DNA from 2 places in the Pseudoalteromonas sp. OF7H-1 genome. Region 1 is predicted to be linked to the other one. Evidence: predicted binding sites of a transcription regulator. Region 1 holds the regulator's gene; the other holds the start of a gene.
The links. Region 1 encodes LexA, which represses DNA repair genes until DNA is damaged. Its sites were predicted from a motif close to TACTGTATNNNNATACAGTA; they were not measured.
Positions count from the first base shown of each region.

Region 2: the regulator LexA is predicted to act here: its motif matches at 2,237-2,256, upstream of MHN30_RS17135 (DNA topoisomerase III).

Region 1 is NZ_JAKRFX010000026.1:52,863-58,459, reverse strand. Features, by position in the region: gene lexA (transcriptional repressor LexA) at 560-1,174, shown strand; gene coxB (cytochrome c oxidase subunit II) at 1,535-2,677, shown strand; gene ctaD (cytochrome c oxidase subunit I) at 2,677-4,251, shown strand; gene MHN30_RS22545 (cytochrome c oxidase assembly protein) at 4,251-4,829, shown strand; gene MHN30_RS22540 (cytochrome c oxidase subunit 3) at 4,819-5,597, shown strand, end outside.
Region 2 is NZ_JAKRFX010000014.1:140,427-146,023, reverse strand. Features, by position in the region: gene MHN30_RS17140 (tetratricopeptide repeat protein) at 1-226, opposite strand, end outside; gene MHN30_RS17135 (DNA topoisomerase III) at 305-2,227, opposite strand; gene MHN30_RS17130 (methyl-accepting chemotaxis protein) at 2,331-4,445, opposite strand; gene MHN30_RS17125 (Na+/H+ antiporter subunit G) at 4,662-4,988, opposite strand; gene MHN30_RS17120 (K+/H+ antiporter subunit F) at 4,998-5,267, opposite strand; gene MHN30_RS17115 (Na+/H+ antiporter subunit E) at 5,261-5,597, opposite strand, start outside.

The DNA of each region.
Region 1 (5,597 bases):
CGCCGATAGGTTGCAATGAAGTTCCGGCAAAAACCATGTACATAAAAACCCGTTACAGTAATGCAGCGGGTTTTTTGCTGTTTGGGGTATAGAGATTTGAGATATAAAACCTCGCAAGCCAATCAACACATCGCGAGGTGAACTCACTCCTATCACAGTATCAGCACAGTGCAACATGGTAGGTGGTTTACCCACCGATGGCTTGCAATGAAGTTCCGGAAAAAACCATGTACATCAAAACCCGTTGCAGTAATGCAACGGGTTTTTTGCTATTTGGGATATAGAAAACCTCGCGAGATGAACTCGCTCCCACCACAGTATCAGCATAGTGCAACATGGTAGGTGGTGGTTAGTCAGCCCTAAATCTTAATAATCTATTTCTTATTGCGTAGAGTCGTAGGTTATGCTCTGAGGCACAGACTTCACTTCTTGTTTAATGGTGCTCTAATTAATGCTATTAGCAAACACACTTAAAATATGTCGAATAAAGAAACATTTGCGATTTTTTTTGAGCTGTATATACTTACAGTAAATAAACCACTGTATGGAACACCAGTTAATGCGTCCTCTAACAAAACGACAAGAACAAATCTTTGAATTAATAAAAGTATTCATAAAAGATACTGGCATGCCTCCAACTCGTGCTGAAATAGCTGATGCTTTGGGTTTTAAGAGTGCAAATGCAGCGGAAGAGCATCTTAAGGCGCTTGCGAAAAAGGGAGTTATCGAAATGGTCCCTGGCGCAAGCCGAGGGATTCGACTTGTAGAGGATGAATCCGAACAACTTGGTTTACCTATTATTGGCCGTGTTGCTGCTGGTGAGCCTATTCTGGCAGAGCAACATGTAGAGAGCCACTGTAATGTAGATGCGAGTTTTTTTAAACCTAATGCTGATTATCTTTTGAGAGTTAATGGTATGAGCATGAAGGATATTGGCATTATGGATGGTGATCTACTAGCCGTTCACAGCACTAAAGTGGCTGAAAATGGCCAAGTGATAGTAGCTCGTGTAGAAGAGGACGTGACAGTTAAACGCTTTGAAAAGAAAGGAAAGAAAGTCTTATTACATGCTGAGAATGAAGAATTTAAAGCGATTGAAGTGGATCTAGAGCATCAAAATTTCTCCATTGAAGGGTTAGCTGTCGGCGTTATCCGAAGTGCTGACTGGATGTAGTTTATGAGAGCGAGTGTAGCGTTAAATATAAAGTTGCGCTTGCTTTAACTATATTTTGTTTAAAAAGTGATAATTAACTTTTCTAACTATGTGAAAGTAGGATGATTATAGTGACTTTAATCATTTAGTAATATTTTTAGTTTTCTGATATTTATACACTATTTTTCATCATTCTTTGTTTTACCCCCTATAGTCCCCAGTTTTGATTCTAAAGTCGGTCTTCTCAAAAATCTTGCAATTTGTTTGTTTTTTGACTAATTGGTTAATAGTCGTGCAGTAAGTCTATGTACAAATAGACAATATGACAGTCATCCAATAATAACAAAAGACAACCGCGAGTTGTCTTGAAGGAGACGTCAAATGAAAATTTGTCGATTAGTTGTAGCATTCATCGCAGTGCTAATCGCCATGCCCTCACTTGCTAACAGCGCTTACAATATGAGGCAAGGTGTTACAGACATTAGTCATCAAGTGTATGAGCTTCACATGACCATATTTCTAATATGTTGCGTCATTGGGGTTATTGTATTTGGGGTTATGTTTTGGGCGCTTATAAAACACAGAAAGTCAAAAGGCGTTGTTGCAGCGCAATTTCATGAAAGCACCAAAGTGGAAATACTTTGGACAGCAATTCCTTTCCTGATACTCATTGGTATGGCAATACCAGCCACAAAAACGCTTATTGCTATGGAAGACACGAGTAAAGCTGATCTGACCATTAAGGTCACAGGCTCTCAGTGGAAATGGCACTATGAGTATATGGGGCATGATGTTGAGTTCTATTCTTTGCTCTCTACTCCGAAAGATGAAATTAGTGATCTCAAAGAAAAAAATGAAAATTACCTGCTTGAAGTTGATAAGCATTTAGTTATTCCCACCGATAGGAAAGTTCGCTTTTTGATGACCTCAGATGATGTCATCCATTCTTGGTGGGTGCCCGATTTTGCGGTGAAGAAGGATGCCAATCCGGGCTTTATAAATGAGGCATGGACAAAGGTAAACGATGAAGGAATTTACAGAGGCCAATGTGCTGAATTATGTGGCAAAGATCATGGCTTTATGCCTGTCGTTGTCGAGGCCGTAAGTCCCGATAAATTTGATAGTTGGCTCAACGATGCTAAAGCTGAAAAAGCAAAAGCAGAGGCTGAGTCACAAGCAGTTGCCCAACAAACCCTTTCGAAAGAAGAGTTAATGGAGGTTGGTGAACAAACTTACATGGCTTATTGCGCAGCTTGCCATCAACCAACCGGGCTTGGGCTACCAGGTGTCTTCCCTGCAATGAAAGGGAGTAAAGTCGTCACTGGAGATATTAAAGCTCATATAGATATTCTACTTTTAGGTCGCCCAGGAACTGCGATGCAATCTTTCGCAAAGCAATTAACAATCAAGCAGATAGCGGGGGTTATCACCTATAAAAGAAATAGTTGGGGTAATGACACCGGCGATGTTATTCAGCCAAGCGAAATACAGCGTGAGATAGATGCATTAGAGGAGGGTAAGTAATGAGTGCCATCGTAGAAGAACATTCACACCATACAGCTCCAAAAGGCTTAAAGCGCTGGCTGTTTACTACCAATCATAAAGACATTGGAACACTGTATTTATTGTTCTCACTAACCATGTTTTTGATTGGTGGTGCTATGGCGATGGTGATCCGCGCCGAGCTTTTCCAACCCGGGTTACAGCTTGTAGATCCACACTTTTTTAATCAAATGACGACAGTGCATGGACTAATAATGGTATTTGGCGCAGTAATGCCCGCATTTACAGGCCTTGCCAACTGGATGATCCCAATGATGATTGGTGCTCCTGATATGGCGCTACCGAGAATGAATAACTGGAGTTTTTGGATACTCCCTTTTGCGTTTGCAATTTTACTGATGTCGTTATTTTTGGAAGGTGGCGGGCCTGCTTTCGGTTGGACTTTTTATGCGCCACTATCTACAACATATAGCAATGACAATACTGCATTTTTTGTTTTTGCGGTCCATATAATGGGCATTAGCTCTATTATGGGTGCTATCAACGTTATCGTGACCATCGTCAATCTTAGAGCTCCAGGTATGACATGGATGAAGTTGCCTTTATTTGTCTGGACTTGGCTGATAACTGCATTTCTTCTGATTGCTGTTATGCCCGTACTCGCTGGCGCTGTGACTATGGTATTGACTGATAAGTTCTTTGGAACGAGCTTTTTTGATGCAGCAGGTGGTGGTGATCCTGTTATGTTCCAGCATATATTCTGGTTCTTTGGTCACCCTGAAGTGTATATCATGATATTACCTGCCTTCGGCATAATCTCTACGATAGTACCGACATTTTCAAGAAAGAAACTGTTTGGCTATGCATCAATGGTTTATGCAACCGCTTCAATTGCTCTGTTGTCGTTCGTCGTTTGGGCTCATCATATGTTTACTACGGGCATGCCTTTAGCTGGTGAGTTGTTTTTTATGTATGCAACTATGCTCATATCAGTGCCTACTGGCGTTAAGGTTTTTAATTGGGTAGCTACAATGTGGCGAGGTGCTATTAGTTTTGAGGTACCCATGCTTTTTGCCATTGCGTTTATCGTACTTTTCACAATTGGCGGATTTTCCGGTTTGATGTTAGCAATTACGCCTGCAGATTTCCAATATCACGATACCTACTTCGTTGTCGCGCATTTCCATTACGTGTTAGTTACGGGAGCTATATTCTCAATAATGGCCGCCGCATATTATTGGTTACCAAAGTGGACAGGGCACATGTTTGATATCAAATTGGCTAAATTTCACTTTTGGCTCTCCTTGGTTAGTGTGAACGTATTGTTTTTCCCAATGCACTTTGTTGGTCTTGCTGGCATGCCAAGGCGGATCCCTGATTATGCTCTACAGTTCGCTGATTTTAACGCGATCATTAGTATCGGAGGGTTTGCATTCGGTCTTTCTCAACTGTTGTTTGTTGCAGTGGTTTATAAATGTATAAAAGGTGGAGAGCAGGCTTCTGGGAAAGTATGGGATGGGGCTGAGGGATTAGAGTGGCAAGTACCATCTCCGGCTCCTTATCATACCTTTTCAACGCCACCGGAGATTAAGTAATGCAACATGGTCGCCTGCTTAAGAAGCTTATTTTGTTGACGCTAGGTATGTTTGCTTTTGCCTTTGCACTGGTTCCTCTATATGACGTTTTTTGTGATGTCACAGGCCTAAATGGTAAGCCATCCATGGAAATCGCAAAGCAGAGCGAGTCAATTGCACAAAGTCGACAAGTAGATGTGAGCTTCACAACGCATAGTCAAAGCCAGGCGCCATTTAAGGTCGATGCAGTCGAGCATTCGGTTAGAGTTCAACCCGGTAAGCTAACCGATGTCAAATTCATTGCAAAAAACTTGAGTGATAGTGAGCGTGTGTTGCAAGCGATCCCTTCAGTGTCTCCAGGGAAAGCGGCAAAGTATTTACACAAAATGGCCTGCTTTTGTTTTGATCAGCAACCAATGAAAGGCAAAGAAGAAGTTGAGTTTGTCTTGAGGTTTTATGTAGATACGGAGCTCCCAAGTGATGTTGAGGAACTCACACTTTCATATACGTTGTTTGATATTACAGAGCGAGTTAGCAAACAAGACAGTGATGGACTGAGTATGCTAGCTTCTCGAGAGGAGTTCAAATATGAACCATGAACAAGAAAAATATTACGTGCCTGAGCAAAGTCCATGGCCAATCGTCGGGGCTTTTGCACTTTTCTTTATCGCTGTTGGCGCTGGCCTAACGATTATTCAACTTAAATCAACCAGTAATAGTGGAGTAATGCTACTGCTCGTGGGTATTGCTGTGCTGATCTATATGATTTTTGGTTGGTTCAGGAATGTGATCCAAGAATCTCAAACTGGATTATATTCTGCCCAAATGGATCGTTCGTTCAAGCAAGGAATGGGATGGTTTATCTTTTCCGAAGTTATGTTTTTTGCTGCTTTTTTTGGTGCACTTTTTTATGCACGAATGATAGCTGTGCCGTGGTTAGGCGGTGCAAGTAATAACGCCAGCACCAACGAGGTTTTATGGCCTCAATTTGAAGCTGTATGGCCATTGCTCACAACTCCAGATGGAACTGTCACTCAAGCTATGGGTTGGCAGGGACTTCCGCTGATCAATACGATTATTCTATTAGCATCATCAGTAACCCTAAGCTTTGCTCACGTAGCTTTAGAAAAAGAGCAAAGGGCGAAAGTGAAGGCATTCTTAGGATTAACAGTACTACTTGGCGTCGCATTCTTAACCTTGCAAGTGGAAGAGTATATTCACGCTTATCAAGATCTGGGGCTAACTCTCCAGTCGGGGGTTTACGGTAATACATTCTTTTTACTGACAGGATTTCATGGCTTCCATGTCACACTTGGTGCGATTATTCTTTTCGTTATATGGATCAGGGTGTTGAAGGGTCACTTTAC
Region 2 (5,597 bases), on a different contig from region 1:
TTTGCTGAGCGAGTTGAGATGCCAGAGCTTGTTGGACATCACAATCAATAACGCCTACGGTTATATGCTCACTATAAGCTGCCGCTATCCTCTCCAATATTTGGTCTTGCTGAACACATTCAGGATTTTGATTGCTATAAAAGGTCAGCAATAACACTTTCTCTGGATTTGGATCGGTTATTACTTGCTGAATGTTTTCAGGGGTTAGTTGGATTTTATTGCTCATATTCTATTTTCTGTCTGAGTAATTAATATGGTTGATATAGTGACACTATCTGAATTTACAACCAAGCCAAGAAAACAATTATGCAGAGCTTGGCTTTCTCTTTCGGGTAAATTTCCCCTTTCTTGCCCCACGTTTTTTAAATGCAGGTACAGGAACACCTTTCAGTGCATTCGTATTGATAGACTGAGCGCTGTCAATAAATCCACCTAACTCATCACAAAGCGGTTGCATAAATTGATTATACGACGTTTCCTTATTGGCGATCTTTCCGAGCAATGACTCCCAGAGCGCAGTTCTGTCTGGTAATGAAAGTGACTCAGGTAGGGTTTGAATAAATGCTTTTCCCAGCGCCGTAGAATAAATCGTCTTACCTTCTCGTCTAAGAAACTGCCGTCTAAACAAAAGCTCAATAATTCCGGCCCGCGTCGCTTCAGTGCCAAGCCCGTCAGTGTCTTTCAATACCTTTTTGATAGATTGATCGGAAACAAACCGTGCAATACCTGTCATTGCACCTAATAAGGTGGCTTCAGTGTAATGCTTTGGCGGCTGGGTTTGCTTTTCTTTAACTTCACCTTTCTCGCATAAAAGTTGCTCTCCCACCTGTAACTTCGGCAATAGGCTTTCTTTTTCTATCTCATGACCTTTAAACAGTATCTTGAATCCTTGATCTGTTATTTGCTTCGCTTGTGCTTTGAATTGACCACCACTAATCTCCAACTCCACTTTAGTTTCGTTGTAGCGGTAGGGATGAAAGAATTGCGCAAGGTACTGTACAGAGATAAGTTGATAGACCTGCAACTCTCTATGCCCAAGCTGAGCACTGCGGAGCTTTTTAGTGGTTGGAATGATGGCGTGATGCGCTTCTACCTTTTTATCATTCCAACACGCTCCTTTTAGATTCATATCAGCTAACTTAATAAACTTACTGTCTATTCCCTGATTGTGATTAGCAGCCGCAATGACTTGCTCTCTTTCAACAAAGTGTTCTTGTGGTAGATAACGGTTATCTGATCTAGGGTAAGTGATCAGTTTATGTTTCTCATAGAGTGCCTGACAAATATCCAACACTTGCTGAGCTGATAAACCGTAGCGCTTATTTGCGTCAATCTGTAAAGAAGAAAGGTTATAGGGTAACGGCGGGTTTATCTTTTTTGGTTTCGTTTCAACCTTATTTATTGTTGCTTGCTTTTGACTGATCCGATCCGCAACGTTTTCGGCTAAGGCTTTAACCAGAACACGCCCATCTTCGTCCATATAGGGCTTACATGCTTCGCTTGGTACCCACTTAGCTTCAAAAACTCCCCAATTTGGTTTATTGATATGTGCAATCACCTCATAAAATGGTTTAGATACAAAGTTCTCTATTTCTAAATCTCTCCTAACAACCAAACCAAGTACCGGAGTTTGCACTCTGCCAACCGACAAAACGGTATTCACTCCCGCTTTTTGCCCGGCCAACGTAAATGCTCTGGTTAAATTCATCCCAAATAGCCAATCCGCTCTAGCTCTTGCAAGTGCAGATACACTTAAAGGAACAAATTCTTGATTAGAACGTGTCGAAGCCAAAGCCTTTTTCACCGCTTGAGGGTTTAAATCACTGATCAACAAACGTCGGATCGTTGCTCTTTTCCGCTCTGGCAAATTTACGAATTGAAATACTTCGTCCACGAGCAATTGCCCTTCTCTATCAGGATCTCCAGCATGGTAGATTTCATCGGCTTTTGTGAGTAACTTTTTTAAAGTGCTAAGCTGCTTTTTTGTTTTTGGCTTTGCCTTGAACTGCCATTGAGTCGGCACAATTGGTAGATCATGGAACTGCCATTTTTTGTATTTGGCGTCGTAGTCTTCAGGTTCTGCTTGTTCCAACAGGTGACCTATACACCAAGAAACCACATCACCATTCGCAACTTCTATATAACCATCTTGTTTTTTATGTGGTTTTGGCAAGACATCGGCGATTGCTCGACCTAAAGAGGGTTTTTCTGCGATATAGAGTTTCATGATTAGCTTAACTGTATATAGATACAGTTATCATAGTGAATTTTGACGAAAAACGCCATAGCTGCAAAGAGACTGTCTCCAGTCTCTTTGCAAACCAACAAACTTACGTTCTTAATAAATTAAGTTGCTTGTGTTTTTGTTCGACTATCAGCGTCATTGAACTGGCCGCTTGTTCAACTTCATCTGCGAACTTCGAAAGCTCAGCAGCGGCATCTGAAATGCCCGTTGTATTTGTATTAATTTCTTCGGTAACCATGCTTTGCTCTTCCGCAGCCGTCGCAATTTGTGTTACTTCATTAGAAATGCTTGTCAACTCAGCAACTAACGTACTCATTAACCTAGCCGATTCTTGGCAATAACTTACTGCATCTTCACCTAACTGCACAGAGCTCTCAATGATCCGACCTGAATTCGCGACCTCACTCTGTAGGTTGTCTATTAGTTTACTAATGTCGTCCGTCGAGGCCTGCGTTTTTGACGCCAAAGCTCGAACTTCGTCGGCAACAACCGCAAAACCACGTCCTTGCTCCCCCGCCCTTGCCGCTTCAATTGCTGCGTTTAAGGCCAGTAAGTTAGTTTGCTCTGCAATGGCTCTGATCACTTCTAGTATTTTGGAAATATCATCACTGCGCTCAGATACCTTCACGACCGCTTGTTTTGCATCAATAACTTGATCCGCCATTGATTGCACCGTTTCAGTTGTTTTAATGATACTTTGTTCGCTTTGCTGAACTTGATCAGCGGCCTGATTCGTACTTGCAGCCGCTTTTTCCGACGCCCGAGCCACCTCTGAAGCGGTTGCACTAAGTTCGTTAATTGCAGTAACTACGCTATCTATTTCCAAATGCTGATTAGCGACTTTGTTTTTGATGTTTATCGCGGCTTCTGTTGTTCGATGCGACTGCTCATAGGAAGATTCAGCAAGACCTTTGAGGTCATCAATCATCTTTCGTAGTTTATCAGTAAAGCGGTTAAAGCCATGCGCCAAGGCAATCAACTCAGCATGATGACTCACTTCTAGCTCATGCGTTAAATCGCCTTCGCTAGAAGCTAAGTTCTCTACCCGCTCCTGAATATGCGTAAGCGGCCCGATAATTGTGTTCACTAATACCACCGCAATGGCAATGCCAATAACAGCAATAACAATACCGATAATAAGCATCCAGCGACCAACGGAGTTTGTCGACTCCTCCAGCTGACTTTGCAGCGTTGTAGCAGAACTCAGTGCAATTGCCTTAGGCAGTTCGATTACCAGAGACCAAGTGGTGTTTGGTAACGCAATGTTGATAGGTACTGCTACGACTAAATCTTCACCAAGCTCTTTAATCCCTGAACCTGTGTGCAGCGATTTTAACACCTCAGCCCTATCTGACTTTGTCGACTCAGCAAGTGGGCGGGCTAAATTCTTGTAGTGACTAGAACCCACAACAAGACCCAGCTCACTTAACAAGGTTACCTTAGCGGCTCCTGAGTAAAGCGAGTTTGAGAGCTCGTCGACCATAGTTTGAAAAATCGGCAAATTTACATCCACGCCCACTAAGCCTCTAAATTGACGATTGACCACGACTGGCGTGGTCAATGAGGTCATCAGCATTTTGTTGCCCGGAGAAATTTCATATAAATAGGGCTCCATGATACAAGGCGCTATTTTATCTTTTGCGCACAGATACCACTCGGCTTCTCGTAGGCCAAATTCATTGATTGCATCGGCATATTTTTCTTCTGCCGACTCAACTTTTTGTTGCATCGGACCATTGGCTTCTTGAGTGAAGTAGAGCTCTAAGGTACCAGCGCCCGGCACAGAGTGACTCGAACCACCTTGATTACTGGCATCATTGCCATCGTAACCATTCGGTTCAAACTGTGCATACATAGAAGACACAAAGCGATTTTGCTTTAGCGCACCATTGACAATTTCTTGTACTTGTTCACGGCTCAGAGGATCCTGTGTGGCGGTATGAGATAGTACACCCGCCAAAGTATAAGGAACACGATAGGCTTCATTGATAAAGCCAGCCACACGTTGCCCATATTGGTTGCCTTTAGCGATAAGGCCTTGGGATATTTCATCATAAATCGCTTGTTGGACCCCTTCACTTTGCTTGGTATTTTCCGCTGCAAGGTGAAACCACATTGTTGTCACTAATATAACAACCAAACTCGTTACTAATGCTGTTACAAAGAATAAGAGTTTGTTTTTAATCGAAGCTTGTTTCATAACATTCCCAGTTTTTAGACTTAGTATGCAAACAAATTGCACTGCACGTTCATCATCAACTTGATAAAACGAGTGACCCCTATTTTTATCGGCGACTATGAAGTCTTTTTTAACTGTAGCAAAAAATTTAATAACGTACTGAAATTTATGATGCTTAGGCGGTGTATTTTGAGGAATAAATTATAAAGTGATGGATAAAAAAATAGCGCCGAAGCACTATTTTTTTATCTTGTCTTTGCCAGTCGTCTTTTCATTACTTGGCAAGCGGTGATGTATTGCTGACTTAATCAGCATATATCCAGAGATGGGAGCGGTGAGCAGCAAAAATATTGAAATCAAGATTTCCTTTACACTCACGCCATCAGTCGTGGTACTGAAATACACCATTGCCGAGGTCAATAAGCACGCCATTCCAAGCGTTGTGGCTTTTGTAGGGCCATGGAGACGCATAAAAAAGTCAGGCATTTTCACAAGACCAATAGAGCCTATCAATACAAACGCACCACCTAACAGTAATAAAATGGAAATTATCCATTCTGACATATCGCTCTCCTATTCTATGATGTCGCCGCGCAGCAAATACTTACATACCGCGACCGTACTTACAAAGCCAAGCATTGCTATTAATAATGCGGCTTCAAAGTACAATGCCGTTCCCATACTCATTCCGTACAGAATAATAAGCGCAATGGTATTTATATACATGGTATCGAGCGCTAAAATTCTATCTGGAATTGAAGGCCCAACAACCAAACGCCACAGGTTTAGCAAAAGCGATACACCAATCATCGCAAAGACAATCAGAATTACAGTTTCTAGCATTCAAAAATCTCCTTCAATGGCGCTTCATAACGAGATTTAACCGTATCAATCAATGCTTGCTCATCCGTAAGATCTAACACATGGATCAGTAAGTATTTACGTTCTGGTTTTTCGCCACTTTTTACAGACTCAGGCCAAGGGTATACCTCAGCACTTACGGTGCCAGGAGTTAAAGATACCGTGCTGGCTAAAATAGTAATTGGCATAGCTTGATCTATATCGAGCGGCACCAACACGAAACCGGGGCGTAATTTCTTCGTTGGTCCTAAGATCTTTATCGCAACCTCAACGTTGGCGGTGATGATATCGTAAAGCACCAACAGCAAATGA